2 regions of the Actinoplanes sp. NPDC004185 genome follow, and region 2 is predicted to be linked to the other one. Evidence: predicted binding sites of a transcription regulator. Region 2 holds the regulator's gene; the other holds the start of a gene.
The links. Region 2 encodes HspR, which represses chaperone genes until heat shock. Its sites were predicted from a motif close to TTGAGTNNNNNNNACTCAA; they were not measured.
Positions count from the first base shown of each region.

Region 1: the regulator HspR is predicted to act here: its motif matches at 9,909-9,927, upstream of lon (endopeptidase La).

Region 1 covers NZ_JBSGFR010000029.1:74,046-88,327, forward strand. Annotated here, with positions in the region: gene ACWEOZ_RS27715 (MFS transporter) at 1-264, shown strand, start outside; gene ACWEOZ_RS27720 (response regulator) at 275-943, opposite strand; gene ACWEOZ_RS27725 (sensor histidine kinase) at 933-2,504, opposite strand; gene ACWEOZ_RS27730 (hypothetical protein) at 2,501-2,872, opposite strand; gene ACWEOZ_RS27735 (PQQ-dependent sugar dehydrogenase) at 3,095-4,303, shown strand; gene ACWEOZ_RS27740 (MFS transporter) at 4,310-5,743, opposite strand; gene ACWEOZ_RS27745 (SAM-dependent methyltransferase) at 5,903-6,694, shown strand; gene ACWEOZ_RS27750 (Fpg/Nei family DNA glycosylase) at 6,704-7,504, opposite strand; gene lon (endopeptidase La) at 7,582-9,834, opposite strand; gene ACWEOZ_RS27760 (MFS transporter) at 10,020-11,216, shown strand; gene ACWEOZ_RS27765 (FadR/GntR family transcriptional regulator) at 11,227-11,913, shown strand; gene ACWEOZ_RS27770 (hypothetical protein) at 11,945-12,790, opposite strand; gene ACWEOZ_RS27775 (sensor histidine kinase) at 12,964-14,139, shown strand; gene ACWEOZ_RS27780 (response regulator) at 14,136-14,282, shown strand, end outside.
Region 2 covers NZ_JBSGFR010000004.1:178,428-192,709, forward strand. Annotated here, with positions in the region: gene ACWEOZ_RS06065 (GTPase family protein) at 1-599, opposite strand, end outside; gene ACWEOZ_RS06070 (ABC transporter) at 596-2,341, opposite strand; gene dnaK (molecular chaperone DnaK) at 3,614-5,500, shown strand; gene grpE (nucleotide exchange factor GrpE) at 5,497-6,120, shown strand; gene dnaJ (molecular chaperone DnaJ) at 6,200-7,402, shown strand; gene ACWEOZ_RS06090 (heat shock protein transcriptional repressor HspR) at 7,430-7,870, shown strand; gene ACWEOZ_RS06095 (hypothetical protein) at 7,876-8,322, opposite strand; gene ACWEOZ_RS06100 (cation:proton antiporter) at 8,546-9,751, opposite strand; gene ACWEOZ_RS06105 (cation:proton antiporter regulatory subunit) at 9,762-10,259, opposite strand; gene ACWEOZ_RS06110 (sugar efflux transporter) at 10,282-11,496, opposite strand; gene clpB (ATP-dependent chaperone ClpB) at 11,646-14,234, shown strand; gene ACWEOZ_RS06120 (hypothetical protein) at 14,276-14,282, opposite strand, start outside.

The DNA.
Region 1 (14,282 bases), on a different contig from region 2:
TCCCCGCTGACCGCGTTCCTCATCGCGCCGGTGGCCCAGTTCGTGGTCATCCCGTTCATGACCGACGGCGCCGGGGCCCGGACGATCGGCAGCTGGTTCGGCACGGGCGCCGATCGCGGGCTCGCGCTGGTGTTCGTGCTCACCGGGGTGGTCGGCCTGATCGCCACCGTGGCCGCACTGGGCAGCCGGCCGTACCGGCGGCTCAGCGCCCGGTACGCGCAGGAGCCGGCGCCCGCCGCGCCCGGGACCGCGGTGGCCGGGTGAGCCGCCCGGCTCAGTCGAGCAACCCGACACGGTGGGCGAACAGCGCCGCCTGCACCCTGTTGTCGCAGCCCAGCTTGAGCAGGATCCGGCTGACGTGGGTTTTCACGGTGCTCTCGGAGATGACGAGACGCTCGCTGATGCCGGTGTTGGACAATCCCTGAGCCAGCAGTCTCAGCACCTCACGCTCCCGGTCGCTGAGCCCGTCCAGGCGGGCCGCCGCCGCTTCACCCGGCGGGGAGGGGCGCAGTCGCCGGAGCTGGGTGACAGCCCGGCGGGTCACCGGTGGGGACAGGAACATCTCGCCGGCCGCGACCGCCCGCAGGGCCGGTGCCAGTTCGTCGGCGGCCGAGCTCTTGAGGACGAAGCCGGCCGCGCCGCCCGCGATCGCCTCGTCGATGTAGTCCACCTCACCGAACGTCGTCAGCATGAGGACCGCGGCCTTCGAACTGCGGGAGATCTCCCGCAGTGCCGCCAGGCCGTCCAGCGCGGGCATCTTGATGTCCAGCAGGACGACGTCCGGACGGTGCCGGATCGTCAGGTCACGGGCCTGGACGCCGTCGGTGGCCTCGGCGACGACCTCGACGCCGGGGATGCCGCCGAGGACCAGGCGGATGCCGCCGCGGGTCAGCTCGTCGTCGTCGGCGATCACGACGCGCAGCGGGGCCGGGTCAATCGACATCGTCGAGCGTCTCCTTCGAGATGAGGGCTCCCGCTCGGAAGCAGAAACGGTATCCCTCGCCGTCCTGGCGTCGCAGCGCGGGAGCGGCCCGGTACACCAGGCAGTCGGCGCCGGGCGGCACCGGCCTGCCGGCTGAGCCGGGGCCGAGCCGGGCGGTCTTGTCCGGCAGCTTCTTCCGTACGGCCGTTGCCGCGTCACCGATCCGCAGCTCGTCGTACGTCGCCCGGCTGACGCTCTGTTGCCGGAGACCGATCCACAGGCCACCGGCGCACAACGCGATCACCAGCACCACGGTGAGCAGGGCGGCCGCGGTCCAGACCCGGCGGCGCTGGTCGACGCGACGCAGGTCCTCGCCGAATTCCTCGACCGGGGCCGCTTTCACGCTGCGGGGTTCCGCGCCCGCCGGGCCGGTACCGGAAAGCGGAAGCGTGGCGGCGATCCGGAACCCGCCGCCCGGTTCGGCGCCGTGGTACAGCACGCCACCGGCGATCCGCACGCGCTCGGCCAGGCCGTACAGGCCCTGGCCGCTGGTGGCGCCGCGGTGCGGGCGACCCGCGTCGTTGACGACCTCCAGGATCAGCGCGTCGTCCTCGTACCGGACGGCCGCTCGGATGGCGCTGCCTTGGGCGTGCCGCAAGGCGTTGGTGATGCCCTCCTGCAGCGTGCGGTACGCCGCCTGATCGATCATGGCCGGGACGGGGACGGCCGCACCCGAGCGGTCGAGCTCGATCCGCGCGCCGGCCGCCCGGGCGTCGGTGACCAGCTTCTCGACGTCGGCGAGCGTGGCGCGCTGCCGGGGCTCGTCCTCGGTGGACTCCTCGCGCAGCACCGCGAGGATGTCCCCCAGCTCGTCCATCGCGGAGGTGGCGGTGGCGTGCAGCAACCGCAACGTCTCCGGGGACGGTTCCGGTGCGGAACGCAGAGCGCCGGTGTACAGGGATATCAGCGTCAGCCGGTGGCCCAGCGAGTCGTGCATCTCCCGGGCGATCCGGGCCGCCTCGCGGACCCGGGCCCGCTCGGCGACGATCTGCTGCTGTTCGCTGAGGTGCACGGTCCGCTCATGCATGAGCACGAGGATTCGCCGGCGCTGGGCGGAGAGCCGGGCGAGCGTCGCCGGGAACACGATGACGACGATGAACAGACCGGCCGTGAACAGGACCTGGGGCAGACTGAACGCCCGCAGTTGGAGCAGGCCCCCGCCGATCTGGCAGGCGAGCACCGCGGTAAGGGTGGCGGCCAGTCGCCCTGCCCCGCGGATCCGGTATCCGGCGGAGTATCCGAGGCCGAAGAGCAGCACCATGTCCGACCGGCCGGCCCCGCTGCCGACAGCCGCCGAGACGATCAGGACGGCCCCGGGGAACCGGCGCCGCCCGGCGACCAGCGCGGCGTCGAGCACGGCGTAACCGGCAAGCTGCGCGGGCGGGACGTCACGGAGCAACGACAGACCAGCCGTCACGCCCGCGAGCGCGACGGCCAGCACGATCTCGTACGCGACCCGGCCCGGTCCGGCCGCCCGTACCGCTGCCCACCCCGACGCCACCGCCGCTGCCGGACGCCTCATGCGCCGTCGATCCTGATCTGTTTCTTCTCGGTGAGCTTGCCGCCGGCGAAACAGAACCGGAAGAGCGGACGGTTCTTGCTCTCGGTCAGCGGCTTGAGCGCGTAGTAGGCGCAGGTCGCGCCGGCGGGTTTGCCCTGCCGGGTGGGATCGTCGCCGTAGATGGTCTCCTCGTCGTCGTCCAGCGGTGTCGGCAGCGCATCGCGCACCGTGGTCTCCGCGGTCCCGACCGCCTGCGCGTCGAACTGCTGCTGCGTGATGGACGACCTGCTGATCTCCCGCCCCACGTCCAGGGCCCGGTAGCCGAACCAGCCGCCGACGCCGCACACCAGCACGACCACGCCGGCGATGATCAGAAGGACCTTGCGCATGTCTGTCTCCTCGTTCCGTCGGATGGGTCCAGGATTCCGAGAAGGCGACCAGGGTTCGACGGCCCATTGAATGATCTTCGATCGCCGTCGATGGTACGAAAGTGCCACTACGCCCGCCGCGCCCGGCCGCCGGCGCACCGGGCGGGGTAGACATTGGCGGAAATCAATATATTCTGGGAGCGCTCCCAGGTCTGTGTCCGTCACTCTGCTCGAGGAGCCGACATGTCGCGACGACTCGCACTGGTCCTGTCCGCGCTTCTGCTGACCTCGGTGTCGGTGCCGGGCATCGCCGCGGCCGGCCCCGCCCACACCCGGGTGGCGCCCCTCGCCGAGCTGACCGTGGTGTCCGAACAGGTGGCTTCCGGCCTGCGGCGCCCGATCGCGATCACCGGGCTGCCCGACGGCCGGATGCTGATCGCCGAGAAGGACGGCACCGTCCGCGCCTACCACCCCGACACGGGCCTGGCAGCCGAGCCGGTGCTCGACCTGACCGCCCGGATCGACACGTCGGACAACGAGCGCGGCCTGCTCGGCATCACGCCGGCGCCGAACTTCGCGCGGACCGGGATCCTCTACGTCGCCTACACGAGCCTGCCGGCCGGCACGCTGACCCTGGCCCGGGTGCCCCTCAGCGCCCCGGAGCGACTCCAGGTGTTGCTCACCCAGGAGCACTCCGAGTACGGCAACCACAACGGCGGGCAGGTGGCGTTCGGCCGCGACGGCTACCTCTACTGGTCGCTCGGCGACGGCGGGCACGCGAACGACCCGTTCAAGGCCGGCCAGGACCTCGGCACTCTGCTCGGCAAGATCGTACGGATCGACGTGAACCGCGCCTGCGGGGCGAAGCCCTACTGTGTGCCGTTCGACAACCCGTTCGTCCGTACGGCGGGCGCGCGGCCGGAGATCTGGGTCTACGGGCTGCGCAACCCGTGGCGGTTCTCCATCGACCCGGCCGACAACTCGCTGTGGATCGGCGACGTCGGCCAGGGCCTGGTCGAGGAGGTCGACCACATCCGCCCGTCGCAGCGGGGCGCGAACCTCGGCTGGTCCTGCCGGGAGGGCACCCCGGTCTTCGATCCGCAGCAGTGCACGCCCGGCGGGAAGTACACCGACCCGGTCTTCGAGTACGAGCACTTCATGACGGAGAGCTGCTCGGTGACCGGCGGCGTGGTGTACCGAGGGTCCCGGACCCCCGAGGCCCGGGGCACCTACATCGCGAGCGACTACTGCTCGACCCTCGCGTTCGCCGTGCGTCCCCAGCCCGGGGGCGGCTACGAGTCCGCCACGATCGGGCGCTTCCCGACCCAGCCGACCGCGTTCGGCACCGACGTGCACGGCGAGCTGTACGTGCTCAGCGACCTCCCGGGTTGGCTCAACCGGGTGCGTTTCGAGCGCGTCCAGCCACCGTCCAGCGCGGTGGCGAACCGCTGAATCGCGCTATCGGGCCGGAGCGGGTGACGCGGTGGCCGGTTCCTCGGTCACCTTGTCCGCCGAGCGGGGGATCAGGCCGGCCAGCACCACCATGACCACGGACACCAGCAGCATGGCGATGAAGATGCGGTGCACGGCGTCGGTCAGCCGGGCCGGGTCGACGGCGCCGCGGCCGACCACCGCGTTGGCCATCGCGCCGAAGACCGCTACGCCCAGGGCGCTGCCCAGTGAGCGGAGGAAGATGTTGTTCGCGGTCACCACGCCGCGCTCGGTCCAGCCGACGCTGGACTGCGCGGCGATCAGCGTGGGCGCCGCGGTCAGACCCATGCCCAGGCCGATGACCAGGCAGTAGGCGCCGACCTCGACGACCGAGGACTGCCGGTCGAGCAGCAGCAACAGCGCGACCCCGCCGACGACCAGCGTCGAGCCGATCAGGGCGCAGCCGCGGAAGCCGATGCGCAGGTACACCTTGCCGGCCTGGCTGGCCGAGATGGGCCAGCCGATGGTGAGGGCGCCCAGGGCGAGACCGGCGACCAGCGGGCCGGCCCCGAGGGCTTCCTGGGCGTACACGGGAATGTAGGAGCTGAGGCCGAGCAGGATCGCCCCGACGCCGACCGACAGGAAGCCGCTGCTGACCAGCAGCCGGCGGCGGAAGATCCACAGCGGGAGCACCGGGTCGGGCGCGGAGCGCTCGACGAAGCCGAACGTGACCAGCAGGGCCACGCCGAGGCCGAGGATCGCGATGCTGACCGGTGAGGCCCAGGACCAGGCCTGACCGCCCTCGAGCACGCCCAGGATCAGCAGAGTGAGACCGGCGGCGAGGAGGCCGGCGCCGCGGTAGTCGACGGCCGGGCGCTTCCGCTCGACCCGCTCGTGGAAACGGCGCCAGATCGCGGCCCCGGCCAGCAGGCAGATGGGGATGTTGACGAAGAAGATCCAACGCCACGACACCCACTCGGAGAACACCCCACCCAGGGTGGGCCCGACCACCGACGCGATGCCCCAGACACTGGCCACGTACCCCTGGACCTTGGCCCGCTCGCGGACCGAGTAGAGGTCGCCGATGATCGTGATGGTGGTCGGCATGATCGCCCCGGCGCCGAGGCCCTGGAGCACCCGGAAGACGATCAGCGGCAGAATGCTCCAGGCCACGCCGCACAGGATCGAGCTGACCAGGAACAACCCGATCCCCCAGAGGATCACCGGCTTGCGGCCGAACAGGTCGTTGAGCTTGCCGTAGATCGGCACCGACACGGCCTGGGCCAGCAGATAGACGGAGAAGAGCCAGGGGAACTCGGTGAAGCCGCCGATGTCGTCGACGATCGACGGCACCGCGGTGGCGATGATCGTCGAGTCGATGGCGATGAGCCCGGTGGAGAGCATCACCGCGAGCAGGACCGGGCCGCGTTCGGAGCGCAGCCCCACATTGTTCTCCGTCACCCTGCCTACCTACCCCGCGCGAGTCGTCATCACGCGGCGGACGGGAGAAGGAGTGCGAGATCACCCCGGCGACAGGGCGGAAGGCCGGAGTGCCGGGGGTGGCGGACGCCCGTCCGGTGTGTCAAGTTGGAGCCTTCCGACCGTTTCCTGGGAGCCAGAATGTCGTCGATCGACCTGCAGCCGGACCGACCGCACTCGGCCCGGATCTACGACTACCTGCTCGGCGGCAAGGACAACTTCGAGGCCGACCGGGCGGCGGCCGGCGAGATGCTGAAGCACACGCCGAACCTGGCCATCTCGATGAGGGCCAACCGCCGGTTCATGGGCAAGGTGGGGACCTACCTGGCGACCCAGGGTATTCGCCAGTTCCTGGACGTGGGGACCGGTCTGCCCACTCAGCCCAACCTGCACGAGACCGTGCAGGGCATCGCCTCGGACGCGTCGGTCGTGTACGTGGACAACGACCCCCTCGTGCTCGCGCACGCCCGGGCGCTGCTCACTCCGGTGGGCACCGGCCGGGTCGCCTACCTGGACGCGGACCTGCGCCGGCCCGACGACATCCTCAGCTCACCGGACGTCGCCGCCTTCGACCTGACCAGACCGGTCGCGCTCACGTTGATCGCCGTGCTGCAGCACATCACCGACGACGAGCAGGCCCGCGACATCATCACCCGCTTGACGCAGCCGCTGGCCCCCGGCAGCGCCCTGGCGATCTCCAGCGTGACCGTCGAGAACGACCCGGACGGCGGTCCGGGCACCGTGCGGACCTACAACCAGAACGGTGTGCCGGTGGTGGCCCGCAACCGCGCCGGGGTGGAAGCGCTCTTCGCCGGGTTCGAGCTCGTCGAGCCCGGGGTGGTGCCGGTGCACCACTGGCACCCCGCCGAGGAGGACAAGCACGTCAGTGACAAGGACGTCTACATGTACGGCGCAGTCGCCCTCAAACGCTGACCCGCCGGTTCAGGCCTGCTCCCGGCTGCACCACCAGCTCGTACGCCCGCCGACGGTGCTCTTGACCATGGGCGCGCCGTCGCGGGGGCAATGACCTCCCGGTACGCGGAACGGGATGATCCCCAGGGTGTGCACCCCGCCGTCCTTGATCGCCGAGCGGACCGCCCGGCGCGTGGCCCGCAGCAGGCGGTCGACGTCGTCGGCGGTGAGCTTGTCGACCCGGCGCCCCGGGTTGACGCGCGCCGACCACAGGATCTGATCGGCCAGCAGGTTCCCGATCCCGGCGATCGCCTCCTGGTCGAGCAGGCGCGCCTTGACCGGCGCGGTGCCGGACGCGAGCGCCGTGCGGAACTCGGCCGGGGTCATCGTGGCCGCGTCCGGCCCCAGCGAGGCGATCGGCGGGTCCAGGCGTACGCGGCCGAGCCGGCGGGGGTCGACCAGCATCAGCCGGCCACCGTCGGCGAACGTCAGCGAGAAGCGGCCCCACCGGTAGTCGCCGAGCCGGCGGCGGCCCTCCCAGTAGTCACCGCCGTCGATCTCGGAGCCGTCCGGGTCGGCGATCACGATCTTGCCGGACATGCCCAGGTGGATGCCGAGCTCCGGGCCGTCGTCGCCGGCATCGCACCACATGCTCTTGCCCCGGCGGTGCGCCGCGGTCAGGGTCCGCCCGACCAGCGCGTCGCGGATCTGGCCCGGCAGGTGCGGACGGCACACGTACGTGTCGGAGTCGTCCACGCCGACGATCTCGCGGCGCAGGCCGGCGCGCTCGATGACCGCCCGCGCCGATTCGACTTCCGGCAGCTCCGGCATGGCTTCTCCCCGATCGGTGGACGCGGGAGCCGCCCGGGCTGTTCGCCCGGGCTGCCTCCTGTGTACGGCAACTACCCTCAGGCCGCCGCGACCATGCCGGTGGACACGGGCTCCAGCGCCGAGCCGAGGATCTCCCGGACGTCGGAGACGATGTGTACGGTCAGCGCCTTCAGCACGTCGGCCGGCACCTCGTCGAGGTCGGGCTCGTTGCGCTGCGGCAGGTACACCTCGGTCAGGCCGGCCCGCTGCGCGGCGAGCAGCTTCTGCTTCACGCCGCCGATGGGCAGGACCCGGCCGGTCAGCGACACCTCGCCGGTCATGCCGACCTCGGCGCGCACGTTGCGGCCGAGCAGCAGCGAGACCAGCGCGGTCGTCATGGTGACACCGGCGGACGGCCCGTCCTTGGGCACCGCGCCGGCGGGCACGTGCAGGTGGATCGGGTGGTCCAGCTGCTCCGGGGAGATGCCGAACTCCTCGGCGTGCGCCCGCACGTAGGAGAGGGCGATCTGCGCCGACTCCTTCATCACGTCGCCGAGCTGGCCGGTGACCGACAGCCCGCCCTTGTCGCCGGGCAGCAGCGACGCCTCGATGTAGAGCACGTCGCCACCCATTCCGGTGACGGCCAGGCCGGTGGCCACGCCGGGGACCGCGGTCCGCTCGGAGGACTCCGGCAGGAACCGGGGCCGCCCGATCAGGTCCTTGAGGTCGGCGGGACCGATGGTGACGGGCAGGTCCTTGAGGGCGGCCTTGCGGAACGTCTTGGCCAGCAGGCGCTCGAACGACCGTACGCCGGCCTCCCGGGTGTAGTTGGCCGCGATCTCCCGCAGAGCGTCCTCGGTGACCGTCACCTCGCCGGGCGACAGTGCGGCGCGCTCCAACTGCCGGGGCACCAGGAAGTCGCGGGCGATGGCGACCTTGTCGCTCTCGGTGTAGCCGTCGATCGAGATGAGCTCCATCCGGTCGAACAACGCCTGCGGGATCGTCTCCAGCACGTTCGCGGTCGCGATGAACAGCACGTCGGACAGGTCCAGGTCCAGGTCGAGGTAGTGGTCGCGGAAGGTGTGGTTCTGCGCCGGGTCCAGCACCTCCAGCAGCGCCGCGGCGGGGTCGCCGCGGTAGTCGCTGCCGACCTTGTCGACCTCGTCGAGCAGCACGACCGGGTTCATCGAGCCGGCTTCCCGGACGGCCCGCACGATGCGGCCGGGCAGCGCCCCGACATAGGTACGCCGGTGGCCGCGGATCTCGGCCTCGTCGCGGACACCGCCGAGGGCGACCCGGACGAACTTACGGCCGAGCGTCCGCGCGACCGACTCACCCAGCGACGTCTTGCCGACCCCGGGCGGCCCGGCCAGCAGGATCACCGCGCCGGAGCCGCGGCCGCCGACGACCGACAGGCCCCGGGACTCGCGGCGGGCCCGGACACCGAGGTATTCCACGATGCGTTCCTTGACCTCGTCCAGCCCGTGGTGGTCGGCGTCGAGGACGGCCCGGGCAGCGTCGAGGTCCACGGCGTCCTCGGTGCGGACGTTCCAGGGCAGCTCCAGGACGGTGTCGAGCCAGGTCCGGATCCATCCCGCCTCCGGATTCTGCTCGCCGCCGCGCTCCAGCTTGCCGACCTCGCGCAGCGCCGCCTCGCGGACGTTCTCCGGCAGCTCGGCCGACTCGACCCGGGCGCGGTAGTCGTCGCTGCCGTCGGCCTCACCCTCGCCCAGCTCCTTGCGGATGGCCTTGAGCTGCTCCCGCAGCAGGTACTCGCGGTTGCGCTTCTCGACCGACTCACGGACGTCGCTGTCGATCTTGTCGCTGACCTCGGACTCGGCCAGGAAGTCGCCGGTCCACTCGATCAGCAACCGCAGCCGGGCCTCCACATCGGCGGTCTCCAGCAGCTCGCGCTTGCGGTCGTTGGACAGGTACGGCGCCCAGCCGGCGGTGTCGGCCAGGTCGCCGGGGTCGTCGATGGCACTGACCGAATCGATGACCTGCCATGCCTCACGGCGCTGCAACACCGTGACGACCAGCTGCTTGTACTCGGCGGCGAGCTCACGGGCGTGCTCGGTGGTCGCGCCGGCGGTGACCGGTTCGACCTCGACCCACAGGGCCGCGCCGGGGCCGGTCACCCCGCCGCCGATCTTGGCGCGTACGCCCGTACGCAGGACAGCGGCGGGCGACCCGGCGCGGGACTTGCCGACCTGCTGGAGGCTCGCCACGACGCCGTGGGTCGCGTAGCGGTCCTCGAGGCGCGGGGCGATGAGCAGTTCGGAGCCGGCCGAGGTGCGGGCCGCGTCGACAGCGGCCTGCGCGGCCTCGTCCAGCTCGATCGGGACGACCATGCCGGGGAGCAGGACGATGTCGTCAAGGAACAACACGGGGAGTCGCTTGCTGGTCACTCGGTACCTCCGAGAAGTTGAGTATGTTGCGCTCAACCTCGGGGCCGTTCCCGATCTTCCGCTGTTCACTGCAGGCGAACATCACTCCGTACTGGATTCATCCCATAATCCCATGTTCCACTGGTCCGGTGTCCACCACCACCACGCACGCCCCGGCCCGGCTGGCCCGGGGCATCCTGCTCGCCGTCGCCCTGACCGCCCTCAACCTGCGCACGGCCGTGACCGGATTCAGCGTGCTGACCGGGGACGCCGCCGCGGATCTGCACTTCGGGCCGCTGGTCGCCGGGGCCATCGGCACGATCGTGACCGCCTGCTTCGCGGTGGCCGCGTTCGCCGCCCCGCCGCTGGCCCGCCGGCTCGGCCTGGAACGCACCGCCGCGCTCGCCGTCACCGCCACCACCCTCGGCATCCTGCTGCGTGCCGTCGCGTGGTCCCCAGCCGTCATGATCGTCGCCACCGTCATCGCCTTCGCCGGGGTCGGCGCGTCCAACGTCATCCTGATCCCGATCGTGAAGCAGCACTTCCCGGAGCGGCTGCACGGCGTCAGCACCATGTACATGGTGCTGCTGCAGGTCGGCCAGCTCGCCGCGCCGCTGCTCGCGCTGCCGCTGGCCCACGCGTACGGCTGGCGTACGGCAGCCGGCGCCTGGGCCGCGGTGACCGCCGTGGCGGCGGTGCTGTGGTTCGTCGCGGTTCCCCGGTCGCGTACCCGGACCGAGCCGGCCCCGGCCGCGGTCCCCGCGCCGGCGCGTGTCTCCTGGCGCACCCCGCTCGTGCTGGGCCTGATCGGTCTGATGGCGATGACCACGCTCCACGTCTACACGCTGGTGACCTGGTTCCCGGCGATGCTGCAGGACGCCGGGCTGAGCGCGACGGCGAGTGCGCTGCTGCTGTCCTGGTTCGCCGGGCTCGGCCTGATCGCGGCCTTCGTGGTGCCGCCGCTGACCAAGCGCCTGCGCAACAGCTATCCGATCGTCGTGGTGTGCGTCGCGCTGATGGGTCTCGGCTACGGGGGCATGCTGGTGGCGCCGGCGGCCGGCGCGTTCGTCTGGGCGACCGCCTTCGGCTTCGGCGTGAGCACCTTCCCGCTCTGCCTGACCCTGATCGGCGCCCGCGCGGCCGACCCGCAGAGCGCCTCCCGGCTGTCCGGCCTGGTCCAGGGCGTCGGCTACGGCATCGGCTGCGTCGGCCCGCTGAGCCTCGGCGCGATCAACCAGCTCAGCGACGGCTGGGACTCGACGTACGTGCTGCTGGCGGCCACCCTGCTGATCACCCTCGGCGCCGGCTGGGCCGCGTGCCGGCCGGTTCCCGCGCCCGCCGATTAGGCTGCACCCCGTGTCCCGACCGAGTTTTGATCGCGCCGCCCTCAGCACCCGCGTGACCGACCTCTTCCGGTCCCAGGTCACCGACGGCACCTGGCCGCTGGGCAGCAAGATCCCGACCGAATCCGAGCTGGTCGAGTGGAGCGGCGCCGGGCGCAACACGGTCCGCGAGGCGATCGGCTCCCTGGTGCAGGCCGGCATCCTGCGGCGCGAGCAGGGCCGCGGCACCTTCGTGGTGTCGACGTCCGACCTGCGCTCGTCGGTGTCCCGCCGGGTCGCGGCCACCTCCCGCCGGGACAGTCTGGAGCTGCGGCTGGCCCTCGACGCCGCGGCCGCCCGGATCGCCGCGGTCCGCCGCACCGAGGCCGACACCCAGCGCCTGGTCACGCTCCTGCACGAGCGGCAACACGCCTGGGCCGATGGCGATGCGCACCAGCGGGTGCGCGCCGACTCCGCCCTGCACCGCGCGGTGGTCGGGGCCACCCACAACGCGCTGATGCAGGAGGTCTACGAAGGACTGCTCGGCGTGTTCGAGGAGGTGCAGCTGCACGACGTGGCCGGGGAGACGGACGTCCTGGCCCAGCTGCACGCCGACCTGGTCGAAGCAATCGTCGACGGCGACTCCGAACGCGCGGCGGCCACCATGTCGACATTGCTGCAGCCGATGATCGAGGGCGCGGAGCCGGCCACCCCGGCCTGACAACGGGGCCGCGCATCGACCGGCACTGGTCTCACTGCCCCGCCGCACCGGCGCGCTTGCGCTTGGCCCAGGGGGTCATGCCACCCGATTTGTACACCGACAGCGTGGTGGCGCCGGCCAGCAGCACGACGTAGACGATCATGCAGACGACCAGCCGCATACCCGGGCCCCCCGTCCGGGCGGCCGGGTCGGCGGCGGTGCGCTCGATCAGGTCGGTGATCCAGCGTTCCTGGGCGAAGCCGGCCGCCAGCGGGATGCTCAGGGCGATGACGAATTTGGTCAGCACCCACCAGTGGCGGGTCAGCCCCCATTTCGTGAACAGAGCCACCACCAGGCCGCTGAGCAGGGACAGCAGCACGATCGGGATCACCAGTCCGAGGTCGAAGATGTGCATGACCCGGTAGGCGTGGTGCCGCAGCGCCGGATCGTCGGCGGACAGCCCGATCAGGCTCAACGCGGTCATCGACAGAGACAGGCCGAGCCACGCCACCGAGACGCCGACGTGCAGGGTGAGGAAGAACCTGCGCGGTGCCGGTCCGAGTCGCGGGAACACCGGCTTCATCGCGATCGCGACGGCGGCCGAGATGATCATGCCGAGCAGCACGATGCTGGACGGGATGCTCAGGACGAACTGGATCGGCACCAGCGCGGTGTGCAGCGCGATGACCTGCCGTCGGGTGGGCGGGCGGCCGAAACGCAGGGCCAGCGTCAGGCTGGCCGCCCCGCCCAGCGCCGAGACGACGACGGCCGCGTTGACCAGCAACCCGTCACCGGCGGTCAGCGGCAGCAGGATCACTGCCACCACCGCGTAACCGCTGTAGGCAGCCAGCAGCGCCCGAGTGAGGCGCGAGCGGTCCGGTTGCGCTGCAGTCGGCATGGCTGACTCCCTGACTCGTACGGGCAGCGGTCGGCACCACGCTAGGAACCAGCCGTGCACCGCCGCGTCCGGGAAAAGTCGTCGCCGGGTCCGTCGAAGGATGGCTGCCACCGGCGCCGGCCTACCTCTTTCGGACGACTCCACCGACCGGCCGGCTGCCTAGACTCGGGCTCATGAGTACCGCAGCAGCGGCCCGGTCGGCGTGGCTCGGCCGGTCCTGGCCGCGGCGCGACCGAGCCGTCGACGTCCTGCTCGCCGCGGTGTGCGCGGTCAGCACCGCGGGACCGGCGATGGACTCCACTCTGTTCGGCGGCTCGCCGTACCTGCCGTGGCATCCGCCGCCTCCGGTCACCATCGGCCTCGGCGTGCTGGTCGGCGCCGCGACCCTCTCCCGGCGCCACCGGCCTCTCCTGCTGGTTGCTGCCGCCACGGTGGCGTGGGTGGTCGCTGCGGCCTACCCCGCCGTGATCACCGGCCAGTACAGCCTGGGTGTCCACCAACGGTCGCGGCGTATCGTCGCGGCCGCCACCGCCGTCGTGATCGTCGTGGTCGCGGTGCCGTTCCGGCGGCAGGGACTCGACTCGATCATCCCGCTCAGCATCGCCGTGTGCCTGGCCCCCACCCTGCTCGGACTGTGGGCGGCTGCCCGGCGCGACCTGGTGGCCGGCCTGCGTGAGCGGGCCGACCGGGCCGAGCGTGAACGCCGGCTGCTGGCCGAGCAGGTCCGCGCCGAGGAACGCACCCGGATCGCCTACGACATGCACGACGTGGTCGCCCACCGGGTCAGCCTGATGGTGCTGCACGCCACCGCACTGGAGGTGGCCGCCGACGCCGAACGCCCCGTGCTCGCCCGCCGGATCCGCTCGATCGGCCGGGACGCCCTCGCCGAGCTCCGCGACCTGGTGGGAGTGCTGCGCACCGGCGAATCCGCCGCCCCGCTGGCGCCCCAGCCGACCCTGGCCGACGTGCCCCGCCTGGCCGAACAGTCCCGGGCCACCGGCACTCCCGTCACCGTCGCATGGGACGGCCGACCCCGCTCTTTACCGTCCATGGTCGACCAGGCCGGCTACCGGGTGGTCCAGGAGGCGCTCACCAACGTGCACAGACATGCCGGCACCGCTGACACCCGGATCCACATCCGGTACGAGCCCGGCGCCCTGCGCGTGACCGTCCACAACGGGCCACCCGCTCAAGCCGTGGCGCCGGCCCTGCCACCCGGTGGGCACGGGCTGGTCGGGCTGCGGGAACGTGTCCACCTCGTCGGAGGCCACCTGACCGCCGGTCCCACCCGCGAGGGCGGCTACGAACTCACCGCCACCATGCCCGTCCCCCCGCCGGACCTCCGATGATCCGGGTTCTCGTCGTCGACGACGAGTGGATGGTCCGGGCCATGCTGCGCACCATCCTGCAGGCCGCCGACGACATCAGCGTCGTCGCCGAGGCCGCCGACGGCACCGGCGCCGTCGACCAGGCCCGCCGGCACCACCCGGAC
Region 2 (14,282 bases):
TGCTGCTTGAACTGGCGCAGGTAGGCGTTGTGCAGGACGCGGTCGCCGTACTTCTGCGGGTCGACCACCCAGACCACCTGGTCGACCAGGCCGAGCAGCCGGTCCACCTCGAGCCGGTGGCCGCGCTCGACGGAGTCGAAGTCGGGCAGGTCGAGCAGCACGAGCCCGCGCAGAGCGGCCTCGTCGTCGCCGTCGAGGGCGCTCTCCCGGATGAACCGCTGCCGGGGCAGCACGCCGACCCAGTCGAGCAGCCTGTTGGCCGGCTCGAGCGGGCCCCACACGCAGGCGTGGGCGACACCGGTCGTCGGGCGGCGGACGCCCACCGGCGAGAGCTTGAGCCGGGCCAGGGCGTTGAACAGGCTGGACTTGCCGCTGCCGGTGCTGCCGGCCAGCGCCACCACGGTGTGGTCCTGGGACAGGGCCAGCCGGCTGCCGGCCCGCTCGACCAGCGTGTGCGCGGCGACCAGGTCGTTGTCGGGCAGGTACGGGTCGGTGACGCGCAGGAACCGCTGCAGGGCGTCGAGCCGGGCGACGAGCTGCTCGGCGTCCACCCGGTCATCGCCGGTCAGCGCGTGCTTGACCCGCTCCACGAGGCTCATGACGGCGACCCGGTCAACGCGACTTCCTCCCTGGTCCGCTCCACATCGGCCGCGGCCTGCCGCAGCGTGACGCCCGGTTGCAACTCGAGACCCACCGCGGCGGTGCGATCCGTGAACCGGGCCGCTTCCGCGTCGAGCAGCACGTTAACCCGCTTGATGAGTTCCTTGCGGGCCCGGGTGGCCAAAGTCCGGATCGCCTGGTCCCCGAAGATCGCCTCCAGCACCTTCTGCGCCGCGACGGTGGTGCCCGCGCCGACGGCGAGCTCGGCGCCGGTCGGGATGAAGGCGGTCGAGGTGAACACCGCGATCATCACGGTCAGGCCGATGCCGTTGACCGCGTACGCCGCGCCGCGGGCCACGACCCGCTTGTCGCCGGCCTCGCTGCGGACCAGGTCGAGCACGAACTGCTGCCAGTCGCGGATCACCCGCTCCGCGCGTTGCGGCAGGTCGGGCGAGGGTTTCTGCAGGCCCGGCTCCAGCAGGGCGACTCCGGCCGGGTGCGCCTGCCACGCCGCGTACGCCTGCTCGGCCGCGTCCGAAGCGACCCCGCGCAGCAGCACGGCGAGCTGGGACTCCAGTGCCGCCTGCAGGTTGCGCCCGGGCGCCGGGCGGCCGGTGACCGCCGCGACGATCTTGTCGCGGAGCTGGCCGACCCGCGACTCCAGGGTGCGCAGCAGCTCGCCGGTGCCGACGAACTCCTGCCAGCGGGCCAGCACCTCGCCGCGCAGCAGCCGGCCGTCCTGCAGGCCGTCCTCCATGGTCCGGCGGGCCGTGCGGTAAGCCGTGGTGACCCGCTCGTCCAGGGCCTTGGCGGCGGTCGCCTGCTCGTCGGCGGCCTCGGCCAGCCCGGCCACCGCCGGGCCCAGCGCGGCCAGCGCGCCGTCGAGCGTCTGCTTGACCACGGCCGCCCGCGCGTTGGCGTCGGCCGCGAGCTGCGCGAACCAGTCGTGCAGCGGCCGGGTGACGTCCTCGGGCAGCAGGCCGCTGCCCTCCAGCGTGGACTCCGGCAGCACGAAGATCGGCGCGGCGCCCATGTCACGGGCGGTGAGCATCTCGGCCAGGTGCGCGGAGATCTCGCCGGCCGCCTCGGCCGGCACGCGGTCCAGGACCAGGGCGATCACGGTGCCGCGCAGCCGCGCGGTGGTCAGCAGCTCCCACGGTACGGCGTCAGCGTAGCGAGCCGCCGTCGTGACGAAGAGCCACAAGTCAGCGGCGGCCAGCAGCTGGGCGGCGAGCTGCCGGTTGCGGTCGACCACCGAGTCGATGTCCGGCGCGTCCAGGAAGGCCAGCCCGGGACCGAGCGCGGTCGCGGAGACCAGCTGCAGAGTCTGCGGATCCGTCGAGCTCTCCGCGGTACGCGTCAGCCCCGGCAGCAGATCGCCGTTGCGGAACCACGGCGAATCGGACGGATGGCTGACCAGCACTGGCGAACGGGTCGTCGGGCGCAGCACGCCGGCCTTGGTGACAGGTGCCCGGACCAGGCTGTTGACCAGGGTGGACTTGCCGGCGCCGGTGGAACCGCCGACGACGACCAGCAGCGGCGCGTCGAGCCGCGCGAGGCGCGGCAGCAGGTAGTCGTCGAGCTGGGCGACCAGCGCGGCGCCGATCCGCTTGGCCTCCTCGGCCGAGGGCATGACCAGGGGGTACGTCGTCCCGCCGATCACCGCGCGCAGCTTGGAGAGGGCGACGGCAAGATCCCCGACGGCGGGCGGCGGCTCGACGGGCGGCACCGGCGCGAGCACCGCGGCGAGGTCCTTGGGCCGGGAGCGCGAGATCGGCACGTCGTCCTTGACCGCGCCGCCGGCCCGAACCGGCTCGGTGACCGTGGCGAGCTTGTCCTTGCCCGCCTTGTCGGCCGGCGGGGCTTTGTCGGTGCCGGCCTCGTCGATCAGGGTCGGCTCGTCCTCGGCGGGCGGGTCGATCAGGGTGGGCTCTTCGGCGCCGGCCGGCCGGGTGGCGATGGTCGGCTCATCGTCGGCCGGGGGCGACGTCGGCAGCGCCTCGGTGTCGGCCGCGGGCTCCGCGACCAGGGTCGGCTCGTCGCCGGCGTCCGGCTCCACGGCCGTCGGCTCGTCGTCGGCGTCTGGCTTCACGGCGGCCGTCGGCTCGTCGCCGGCGCCGGATTTCGCGGCCAGGGTCGGTCCGTTGCTCAGGTCGGGTTCGTCGGCCTGGTTGCGTTCGTCTTTGGCGCCGGGCTTCGCGGCCGAGGCCGGCTCGTCGTCGGCGGGCTTTGCGCCGGGGAGCGGCTCGGTGGCCGCCGCCGGCTCGGGCTCGGTGGCCGCCGCGGGCTTCGTGTCAGCTGTGGACTGCGGCTCGGCCGACGGGCCGGATGCGGACGACTTCGGTCCGGGCGCGCCGGAATCCGCTTCCACCGCGTCAGCGGACTTCAACTCGTCCCCCGACGGGGGCGCGACGGCCTTCCCTGTCCTGGGCGCGGTCGCTGCGGGAGCGCTCTCCGGCGTACCGGGAGCTGCGGTGGCGGCTGGTGTGGTCGGCTCGTCGGGGAGCTGCTCCCCGGCCGGCTGCTTTGACTTCGTCGTCACGACGTTTCCCGTGGTCGCGGCCGTGGTGGGCGGCCATTCCGGCTTCGGTGGCGTGGTGGCGGCAGGCTCCGGCTGCGCGCCGCTGTCGGCCTCGTCGGCCTGGGCGGACGGACCTGCGGTTGTCGCGTCTGCGACCGTACCGGATGATTTGTCGGGTTTGCTAGCGCCCGCCGCTGCTGGCGCGCCATTGGTCTGGGCTTTTGTGGGGGGTGGGTCGGCTACGGCGGGAGTGGCCGACGGACCGACCGCGTCACCGTGCGTCGTCACGGGTAAAGCGTGCCTGATCTATGCATTCCCCACAACAGGTACCCCGTCGCCGTGACCGGACAGGTACCTGCTGACAGTGACTTGCGCCGCCTTGACTCAACTCTGGCTTGCGGATGTGGATCGCCGTGGCATCATTGAGTCCGGTCCACTCAACTTGAGCCCGAAGACTTGCAATCCAGACTGGCAAGAAGCGAGGAAGCAAACATGGCACGAGCGGTCGGCATCGACCTCGGCACCACGAACTCCTGCGTCAGCGTTCTCGAGGGCGGTGAGCCCACCGTCGTCGCGAACGCGGAAGGCTCCCGGACGACGCCGTCCATCGTCGCCTTCGCGCGCAACGGCGAGGTGCTCGTCGGCGAGGTCGCCAAGCGTCAGGCGGTGACCAACCCCGACCGGACGATCCGTTCGGTCAAGCGGGAGGTCGGCACCAACTGGTCCGTCGACATCGACGGCAAGAAGTACACCCCGCAGGAGATCTCGGCGCGGGTGCTCATGAAGCTCAAGCGCGACTCCGAGGCGTACCTCGGCGAGTCGGTCACGGACGCGGTCATCACCGTCCCGGCCTACTTCAACGACGCGCAGCGCCAGGCCACCAAGGAGGCCGGCGAGATCGCCGGCTTCAACGTCCTGCGCATCGTCAACGAGCCCACCGCGGCCGCGCTGGCGTACGGCCTGGACAAGGGTTCCAAGGAGCAGACCGTCCTGGTCTTCGACCTCGGCGGCGGCACCTTCGACGTCTCCCTGCTCGAGCTGGGCGAGGGCGTCATCGAGGTCAAGTCGACCTCCGGTGACAACCACCTCGGCGGCGACGACTGGGACCAGCGCGTCATCGACCACCTGGTCAAGACCTTCCGTGGCGAGCACGGCATCGACCTGTCGACCGACAAGATGGCCCTGCAGCGTCTGCGTGAGGCCGCCGAGAAGGCGAAGATCGAGCTCTCGGCCGCCTCGACCACCAGCATCAACCTGCCGTACATCACCGCCGGCCCGGCCGGCCCGCTGCACCTGGACACGACCCTGAGCCGGTCGGAGTTCCAGCGCATGACCCAGGACCTGCTGGACCGCTGCAAGGGCCCGTTCGAGCAGGCCATCAAGGACGCCGGCATCAAGATCCAGGACGTCGACCACGTCATCCTGGTCGGCGGCTCCACCCGCATGCCCGCGGTGTCCGACCTGGTCAAGTCGATGACCGGCCGTGACCCCAACAAGGGCGTCAACCCGGACGAGGTCGTCGCCGTCGGCGCCGCCCTGCAGGCCGGTGTGCTCAAGGGTGAGGTCAAGGACGTCCTGCTGCTCGACGTGACCCCGCTGTCGCTGGGCATCGAGACCAAGGGCGGCATCTTCACCAAGCTCATCGAGCGCAACACCACCATCCCGACCAAGCGCTCCGAGGTCTTCACCACGGCCGACGACAACCAGCCGTCCGTGCTGATCCAGGTCTTCCAGGGCGAGCGCGAGATCGCGGCGTACAACAAGAAGCTCGGCACCTTCGAGCTGACCGGCCTGCCGCCGGCGCCCCGCAACGTGCCGCAGATCGAGGTCACCTTCGACATCGACGCGAACGGCATCGTGCACGTGGCCGCCAAGGACATGGGCACCGGCAAGGAGCAGAAGATGACGATCACCGGCGGCTCCGCGCTGCCGAAGGACGACATCGAGCGCATGATGCGCGACGCCCAGGACCACGCCGACGAGGACAAGCAGCGCAAGGAGGACGCGGAGACGCGCAACCTGGCCGAGCAGCTGCAGTGGCAGACCGAGAAGTTCCTGGCCGAGAGCGGCGACAAGCTGCCCGAGGACTCGCGCAACCAGATCAGCGAGGCGCTGGGTGACCTGCGCGGCGCGCTGGGCGGCAGCGACATCGAGAAGATCAAGACCGCGCACGAGAAGCTGGCCTCGGTCTCCCAGCAGGCGGGTTCGCTGCTGTACGCGCAGCAGAACCAGGACGGCACGCAGGGCGCTCCCGGCCCCGACGGCACGCAGGATGCCCCGGGCGGCGCGGGTGCCGGTGCGGCGGGCGCGAGTGCGGGCCCGAACGCCGGCGCTGACGACGTCGTGGACGCCGAGATCGTCGAGGACGACAAGAAGTGAGCCGGTCCGACGACGAGAACGACGGTGAGGCAACCGAGCGCGTCGTCATCCGGGACCGGCGCAAGATCGACGTGAAAGGTAAGGACACCAAGGTGGCCAAGCAGGCCGAGGAGGAGTCCACGGGAGGCGCGCACCGCGCTGCCGAGGAGCCGGAGGAGGGCGTGGTAGTCGACACGCCCGCCCTCGGCGCCGAGCTGGAGGCGTTGCGCACCGAGCTCGAGGAGCGCACCCGGGACCTGCAGCGAGTGACGGCTGAGTACGCCAACTACCGCAAGCGCGTCGACCGTGACCGCAGCGTGGCGGCCGAGCAGACCACCGGCTCGGTGCTCACCGCGCTGCTGCCGGTGCTGGACGACATCGACCGGGCCCGCGAGCACGGTGACCTGAACGGTCCGTTCGCCACCGTGGCCGAGGCGCTCGGCACGTCGGTCGGCAAGCTCGGGCTCGTGGCCTTCGGCGAGAAGGGCGACCCCTTCGACCCGACCCGGCACGAGGCCGTCGCGCACCTGACGTCGGCCGACGTCACGGAGCCGACCTGCGTCGAGGTGATGCGCCGCGGTTACACCCTGGGCGAGCGGCTGCTGCGGCCCGCCCTGGTCGCGGTCGCCGACCCCGAGTGACGAGCACCTGTCCCGCCCACCGCACGGTGGGCGGGACTTCGGCCCGTATGACGACGATCCGGTGGAGGAGGTGGGCTCGATGAGTTCGAAGGACTGGCTGGAGAAGGACTTCTACGCCGTTCTCGGGGTGGGCAAGTCCGCCTCCGCCGACGAGATCAAGAAGGCGTACCGCAAGCTGGCCCGGGAGAACCACCCGGACCACAACCCCGGCAACAAGGACGCCGAGGACCGGTTCAAGGCCGCGTCCGAGGCGTACGACGTGCTCTCGGACGACAAGAAGCGCCGCGAGTACGACGAGATGCGCTCCCTGTTCGGCTCGGGCGCATTCCGTCGCGGGGCCCGGCCGGGCGGTTCCCAGTTCGACCCGTCCGACCTGTTCGGTGGCGGGTTCAGCGGGGCCGGTCAGGGCGGTGGGTCCGGTGACCGCCGGTTCGGCGGCGCGGGCTTCTCCGACATCTTCAGCTCCATCTTCTCCGGCGGTGGCGCCGGCGGGGCGGGAGCGGGCGCACGCCGGGGACCCCAGCGTGGCCGGGACGTCGAGGCCGAGGTCACGCTCGACTTCGCGCACGCGGTCAAGGGCACGACCCTGCCGCTGACGTTGCGGTCGCCGGGTGTCTGCGACACCTGCCACGGCAACGGCGCCAAGCCCGGCACCGTGCCGCGCACCTGTCCGCAGTGTCACGGCTCCGGGCTGATCTCCCGCAACCAGGGGTCGTTCAGCTTCTCCGAGCCGTGCCGTGAGTGCCAGGGTGCGGGCAGCATCGTCGACGAGAAGTGCCCCGAGTGCCGGGGCACCGGCGGCGTCACCAAGAACCGCACCATCAACGTCCGTTTCCCCGCCGGGGTGGCCGACGGCCAGCGCATCCGGCTCTCCGGCCGTGGCGAGCCGGGCGACAAGGGCGGCCCGGCCGGCGACCTGTACGTGCAGGTCAAGGTCAGGCCGGACGAGATCTTCGGGCGCACCGGCGACGACATCACGCTGACCGTGCCGATCACGTTCGCGGAGGCGGTGCTCGGCACCGATCTGCGCGTCCCCACGCTGGACACCCCGGTGACACTGCGGGTGCCGCCCGGCACGCCGAGCGGTCGCACGCTGCGGGCGCGCGGCAAGGGTGTGCAGCGCCGCGACGGCCAGGCCGGCGATCTGCTGGTCACCGTCGAGGTGCAGGTCCCGTCCCCGGCCGCGGTGCCCACCGAGGCCCGGGACGCGCTGGAGCAGTTCGCCAAGCTCACGCCCAACGCCGAGCGGGAGCGCATCGAGGCCCGGCTGCGCCGCGGCTAGGTCAGGACCCTTGTCAGGAGGTGGCACATGTATGAAGAGATCAGCGTCTCGTGGGAGCAGGCCTCCGACGCGAAGGTCCTGATCATCTCCGTCGCGGCGCGGCTGGCCGGGATGCACCCGCAGACGCTGCGTCAGTACGACCGGCTCGGCCTGGTGCAGCCCGGCCGGGCCGGTGGCGGGGGTCGCCGCTACAGCGAGCGTGACGTCGCGCTGCTGCGTGAGGTGCAGAAGCTGAGCCAGGAAGAGGGCGTCAACCTGGCCGGCATCAAGCGGATCATCGGGCTCGAGCAGCTCGTGGGTGAGTTGCAGGAACGGGTCGTCGAGCTGGAACAGCAGCTCGGCGAGGCGTACCAGCGGATCGCGCAGCTGGAGTCGGTCGGGCCGTACCCGGGGCGCGACCTGGTGCGGCAGGAACGGCCGTCGACCGCCCTGGTGGTGTGGCGCCCGCGTCGCTCCGGCGAGCGATAACAGTCCTAGCGGCGGCCGAAGGCGGCGAGACGTCGGGGGTGGCGCACCAGGCCACCCTCGATCCAGTCCTCGTACTCGAACAGCTCGGGGCGGGTCATCAGCACCCGGCAGTTGTGGGCCCACATCGCCATCGGCTCGTCGCCGACCTCTTCCGCGCGCTCCACGTATTTCTTCAGGCGGCGCTTGCGCTGCGACGTCGCGTTGGGCCGGACACCGTCGGCCGCGTAGATGTACATGCAGTGGAGCGCGAAGCGCCGGGCCGGGCACTGCCGGTCCATCGCCAGCTCGAACAGGGTCGGCGCGAGTACGTCACCGGCGATGAGCAAATCCCAGTCGGACGGCATGGCGTCCAGCGGCACGGCCTCGGGGTGGTAGGCCCAGGCCTGCAGTTCTTCCGGCCGCGGATCGACCGGGTTCACGAACCCGAAGAACGCCGACTCACGCACGGTCACGACGCCGCCTCGTTTAGCTCACTCATGCCGCCGTCCTCCCCGGCAGAGGGCCGTGCTGACCCGCTGGGAAGGCATTCCCCTGCATCCGGCGAGTCGCTGGTCACCCGATAACACGTTGTTGTCGCGGCGACACGTTAGCGCGAGGTGAGTGTTCTGCGGAAGTCGTCAGAGATCACTTTCGGATACTGGTCAGTAGCTTAGTGCTCGCTGAGCGCGGAAAAGGTCATTCAGCAGCGGGAACGACTTCCACCGGCCGACGCACAGCCATCCTTTTCCGGATCAGTGCCTTGAACCAGGCGTAGTCCGACAGGCGGGCCAGCATCGGCCCGGTCACCACAGTGATGAGCACATACGCGGTCGCCAGCGGCGCCAGCTCGGGTTCGACGCCGGACGCCACGGCCAGCCCGGCGATGACGATCGAGAACTCACCGCGCGGCATCAGGGCCAGCCCGGCGCGTACCTGACCGGGCAGGGCGATGCCGGCCCAGCGGGCGGCGATCACGCCGGTCAGCACCTTGGTCAGCATGGTCAGTACGGCCAGGCCGAGCGCGGGCAGCAGCACCGGCGGCATCGCGGCCGGATCGGTGGAGAGCCCGAAGAACACGAAGAAGACCGCCGCGAACAGGTCGCGCAACGGCGACAAGATCTGCGTCGCGTGGTGAGCGACCGGACCCGAGAGCGCGATTCCCACCAGGAAGGCGCCCACAGCAGCGGACACCTTCAGCTCGGCGGCCACCCCGGCGACGAACAGCGTCAGCCCGAGCACGCTGAGCAGCAGCGCCTCGGCGTCCTTGACCGAGATGAAGCTGGAGATCGCATGGCCGTACCGGATCGCGACGACCAGCACCGCGACCACCGTGAGCACCGCGACGGCCAGCGCCTTGAGCCCGCCGACCAGCCCCACCCCGGCCAGCACGGCGGTGACCAGCGGCAGGTAGAAGGCCATCGCGAGGTCCTCGATGACCAGCACCGACAGGATCACCGGGGTCTCGCGGTTACCGATGCGGCCGAGGTCGCCGAGGACCTTGGCGATCACCCCGGACGACGACACCCAGGTGATCCCGGCCAGCACCAGGGCGGCCTCCCAGCCCCAGCCGAGCAGGAACGCGAAACCGGCCCCGGGCAGGGCGTTGAGCACTGCGTCGACCAGGCCGGCGGGCGCGGCCGAGCGCAGGTTGCCGACGAGCTCGCTCGCCGAATACTCCAGGCCCAGCATGACCAGCAGCAGGATGACGCCGATCTCGGCGCCGACCTCGATGAACTCCTGACTGGCCGACAGCGGCAGGAAACCGCCGTGCCCGAAGGCCAGCCCGGCGAGCAGGTAGAGCGGGATGGGTGAGAGTCCGAAGCGGCGGCCGATGCGGCCGAGCATGCCGAGCGCGAAGAGAAGCGCGCCGACCTCGATCAGGAGGATCGTCGTGCTGTGCACCGGCAGTGCCTCAGTCGCCGGTGTCGCCGGCCAGGATGGCGGTGACGCCGTCCAGACCTTCGCGGGTGCCGACAGCCACGACGACGTCGTTCGCCTCGAAACCGAAGGACGGGCCCGGGGAGGCGATCACCTCGCGGTCGCGCAGGACGGCCACGATGGACGCGCCGGTGCGGGTGCGGGTGCGGGTGTCACCCAGGCGGCGGCCGACGAACGGCGAGCCGGCGGGCAGGGCGATCTGCTCGGTGAGCAGACCCGCGGCCTGCTGCCGCAGGCCGGCGAGCTGGCCGAGCATGAGGGACGCGCCGAGGACGTCGGCGAGCGCCTCGGCCTCGTCGTCGGTGAGCGGTATCGACGCCAGGCAGGCGTCGGGGTCGTCCACGTCGTAGAGGACCAGGTCGCGGCGGCCGTTGCGGTGTGAGACCACTCCGACCGTACGGCCCGACGAGGTCACCAGGTCGTGCCGGACACCGATGCCCGGCAGTGGAGTCTGCTCTACCCGTACGCGCACGCCTCCAACGGTAACGGATCAGTCAGGCCGGCTGCGGCACCCGCTCGTTACGCACCACGATCAGGAGCAGCAGCCCGGCCGCGCAGAGCCCGGTGCACATCCAGTACGCGAGCCGGTAGTCGAAGTGCTGGGCGACGCCGAACAGTGGCCCGGCCAGCATCGCGCCGAGCGGGAACGAGTTGGTGAACAGGGTCGTGGCCCGTCCGGGCTGCCGGGGCAGCATGTTCTGCATGTAGGAGATGCCCAGGCCGGACACGGCGGCGATGAACAGCGCGTTGAGCACCTGCCCGCCGACGAGCAGCCAGAGGTCGGTGGCCACGGCGACCAGTGCGTAGTACGCGACACCGCAGGCGGCCCCGCCGAACAGCAGCCCGCGCAGCGGCAGCCGGGTGGCCAGCACCCCCAGGCCCAGCATCAGCGGGATCTCCAGGGCGGCGCAGAGTCCGAGCAGCAGGCCGGCGTCGCCGACGTCGCCGCCCACATCGGCGCTGATGAACAGGGGCAGCGCCTGCACCGCGAGGGTCAGCGGCGTCTGGAGCAGGGTGAAGGCGGCGGCGGTGAGCCACAGCGTCCACCTCGGTGCGTCCAGGCGGTCGTCGACGGGCGCCTCCGGGGTGTCCGGGGTGGCGGCCGCGGGCGCCGGGACCTCGTCCAGCCAGAAGATCGCGACCACGGCGGCGAGGGCGTACATCAGCGCGGCGGTGCCGTAGACCCAGACGAAGCTGCCGGCGTCGAGCAGGAACGCGGCCAGCGGCGGGCCGGCCACCCAGGCCAGCGAGAAGACCGTGCGCAGGGCGCTGATGCCGAGCGCGGCGCGGGCCGGGTCGTCGCGTTCGAGGACCTGCCGGGCGTACGCGAAGGATTGCGGGAACAGCGACCCGGCCAGCGCGAAAGCGGTGACCGCCAGGGCGAGCAGCACCCAGTAGTCCCGGACGACTGCGGTCAGGCCGGTGCCGATCAGGCCGGCCACCGCGCCGGCGATCAGCAGCCGGCGCCGGATCGGCCGCCGGTCGGAGAGCCGGCCGACGAGCACCGAGCCGAGCACCCCGCCGAGCGGCGCGACGATCAGGAAGAACGTGATCTCGAGGGGCCCGGCGTCCACGTCCGTGCTGAGGAACAGCGACAGGAACGGGTTGAACAGGGCGGTCGAGATGCCGACGGCCAGGAAGAGGAAGCCGAGCGGGAGCAGAGCCCGACCGATGCGTGACCCGACTTGAGACGATGTTTCCTGGGCCATTACGGCCACGCTACGGCCATCGTGGGGCCTTGCCCATGGTGATGCGGGTTACCCCCTGGTTCGGGTGAGTGGGCGACGTAGAGTTGAGTGGAATACGCTCAAGTCTCGGATTGCTGCACTACTGGGGAAGATCCGATCCAGGGGAGCTCATGAACGCCGAACGCCTGACCACCAAGAGCCGCGACGTCATCACCGGTGCGGTAGCCGACGCGAATCAGCGGGGCCACGCCACCGTCGAGCCGTGGCACCTGCTTCTTTCGCTGCTCGACACCGGTGGCTCCACCGCGTCGGCGCTGCTGCGCGCGGTCGGCGCCAACCCGGCCGACGTCCGGCGCGCGGCCGTACGCGCGGTCGAGCAGCAGCCTTCCGCCCGCGGCTCCTCCACCGCCGAGCCCAGCCTGTCGCGCGAGTTCGTCAACGCGATCGGTGAGGCCGAGCTGATCGCCAAGCCGCTCGGCGATGAGTACGTCTCCACCGAACACCTGCTGGCCGGCCTGGCCCGCGTCGGCGGCGCGGTGGGCAAGACCCTGCGCGACGCCGGAGCCACCGAGGAGACCCTGGTCGGCGCCTTCCCGGCGGTCCGGGGCGGCGACCGGCGGGTCACCACCGCCGAGCCCGAGCAGACGTACCAGGCGCTGGAGAAGTACAGCGTCGACCTGACCGCGCTGGCCCGCGAGGGCCGGATCGACCCGGTGATCGGGCGCGACGCCGAGATCCGCCGGGTGGTCCAGGTGCTCTCCCGGCGCACCAAGAACAACCCGGTGCTGATCGGTGAGCCCGGCGTCGGCAAGACCGCGATCGTCGAGGGCCTGGCCCAGCGCATCGTGGCCGGCGATGTCCCGGAGACCCTGCGCGACAAGAAGCTGGTCTCGCTCGACCTCGGTGCGATGGTCGCCGGCGCGCAGTACCGCGGCCAGTTCGAGGAGCGCCTCAAGAGCGTGCTCGAGGAGATCCGCAACTCCAACGGTCAGGTCGTCACCTTCCTCGACGAGCTGCACACTGTCGTCGGTGCCGGCAAGGGCGAGGGCTCGATGGACGCCGGCAACATGCTCAAGCCGATGCTGGCCCGCGGTGAGCTGCGGATGGTCGGCGCGACCACGCTGGACGAGTACCGCGAGCACATCGAGAAGGACCCGGCCCTGGAGCGGCGCTTCCAGCCGGTCGTGGTCGGCGAGCCCACGGTCGAGGACACGATCGGCATCCTGCGCGGGCTCAAGGGCCGCTACGAGGCCCACCACCGGGTGCAGATCACCGACGCCGCGCTGGTCGCCGCCGCGGCGCTCTCCGACCGTTACATCAGCGACCGGTTCCTGCCGGACAAGGCCATCGACCTGATCGACGAGGCCGCCTCCCGGTTGCGCATGGAGATCGACTCCCGCCCGGTGGAGCTGGACCAGCTGCAGCGCCAGGTCGACCGGATGCGGGTGGAGAAGCTCGCCCTGGAGAAGGAGACCGACCCCGCCTCGGTCGCCCGGCTGGAGCGGCTGGAGCGTGACCTCGCCGACCGCGAGGAGGAGCTGACCGCCCTCAACGCGCGCTGGGAGCGCGAGCGCGGCGGCCTGAACCGGGTCGGTGAGCTCAAGAAGCAGCTCGACGAGGCCCAGGCGGAGCTGGAGCGCGCGCAGCGCGACGCGGAGTGGGAGAAGGCCTCCCGCCTGCAGTACCAGGAGATCCCCGCGCTGATGGCCGAGATCGAGAGCGCGTCCGCGGCCGAGGAGGAGAAAACCGAGCCGCCGATGGTCAAGGAGGAGGTCGGCGCCGACGACATCGCCGAGGTCATCGCCTCGTGGACCGGCATCCCGGCCGGCCGGATGATGGAGGGCGAGACCGCCAAGCTGCTCCGCATGGAGGAGTCGCTGCAGGCCAAGGTGGTCGGCCAGACCGAGGCCGTGGCCGCTGTCTCCGGAGCCGTACGCCGGGCCCGGGCCGGAGTGGCCGACCCGGACCGCCCGACCGGCAGCTTCCTGTTCCTCGGCCCCACCGGCGTCGGCAAGACCGAGCTGGCCAAGGCGCTGGCCGGTTTCCTCTTCGACGACGAGCGGGCCATGGTCCGCATCGACATGAGCGAGTACGGCGAGAAGCACTCCGTCGCCCGGCTGCTGGGCGCCCCGCCCGGATACGTCGGCTACGAGGAGGGTGGCCAGCTCACCGAGGCCGTACGGCGGCGGCCGTACTCGGTGGTGCTGCTGGACGAGGTCGAGAAGGCCCACCCGGACGTCTTCGACGTGCTGTTGCAGGTCCTCGACGACGGCCGGCTCACCGACGGCCAGGGCCGTACGGTCGACTTCCGCAACGCCATCCTGGTGCTGACCTCCAACCTGGGCTCGTCGGTCATCTCCGACTTCACCCTGGGCGAGGAGGAACGGCGCGAGGAGGTCATGGCCACCGTCCGGGCGCACTTCAAGCCCGAGTTCCTCAACCGGCTCGACGACATCGTGGTGTTCCAGGCGCTGACCTCGCAGGACCTGGCGGCCATCGTGGACATTCAGCTGGGCCGGCTGCGGCACCGGCTCGCCGACCGCCGGCTCGCCCTCGAGGTGGGTGAGGCCGCGGTGCAGTGGCTGGGTGAACGCGGCTTCGACCCGATCTACGGTGCGCGTCCGCTGCGCCGGCTGGTCCAGTCGTCGATCGGCGACTCGCTGGCCCGGGCGCTGCTCGCCGGCGAGATCGTGGACGGGGACACGGTCCGGGTGGACCTCAGCGAGGGCAAGGACGGTCTGTCCGTACGCCGGGCATGAAAAAACCGGGGCACCCGATCGGGTGCCCCGGTTTTCGTCGGTCAGCTG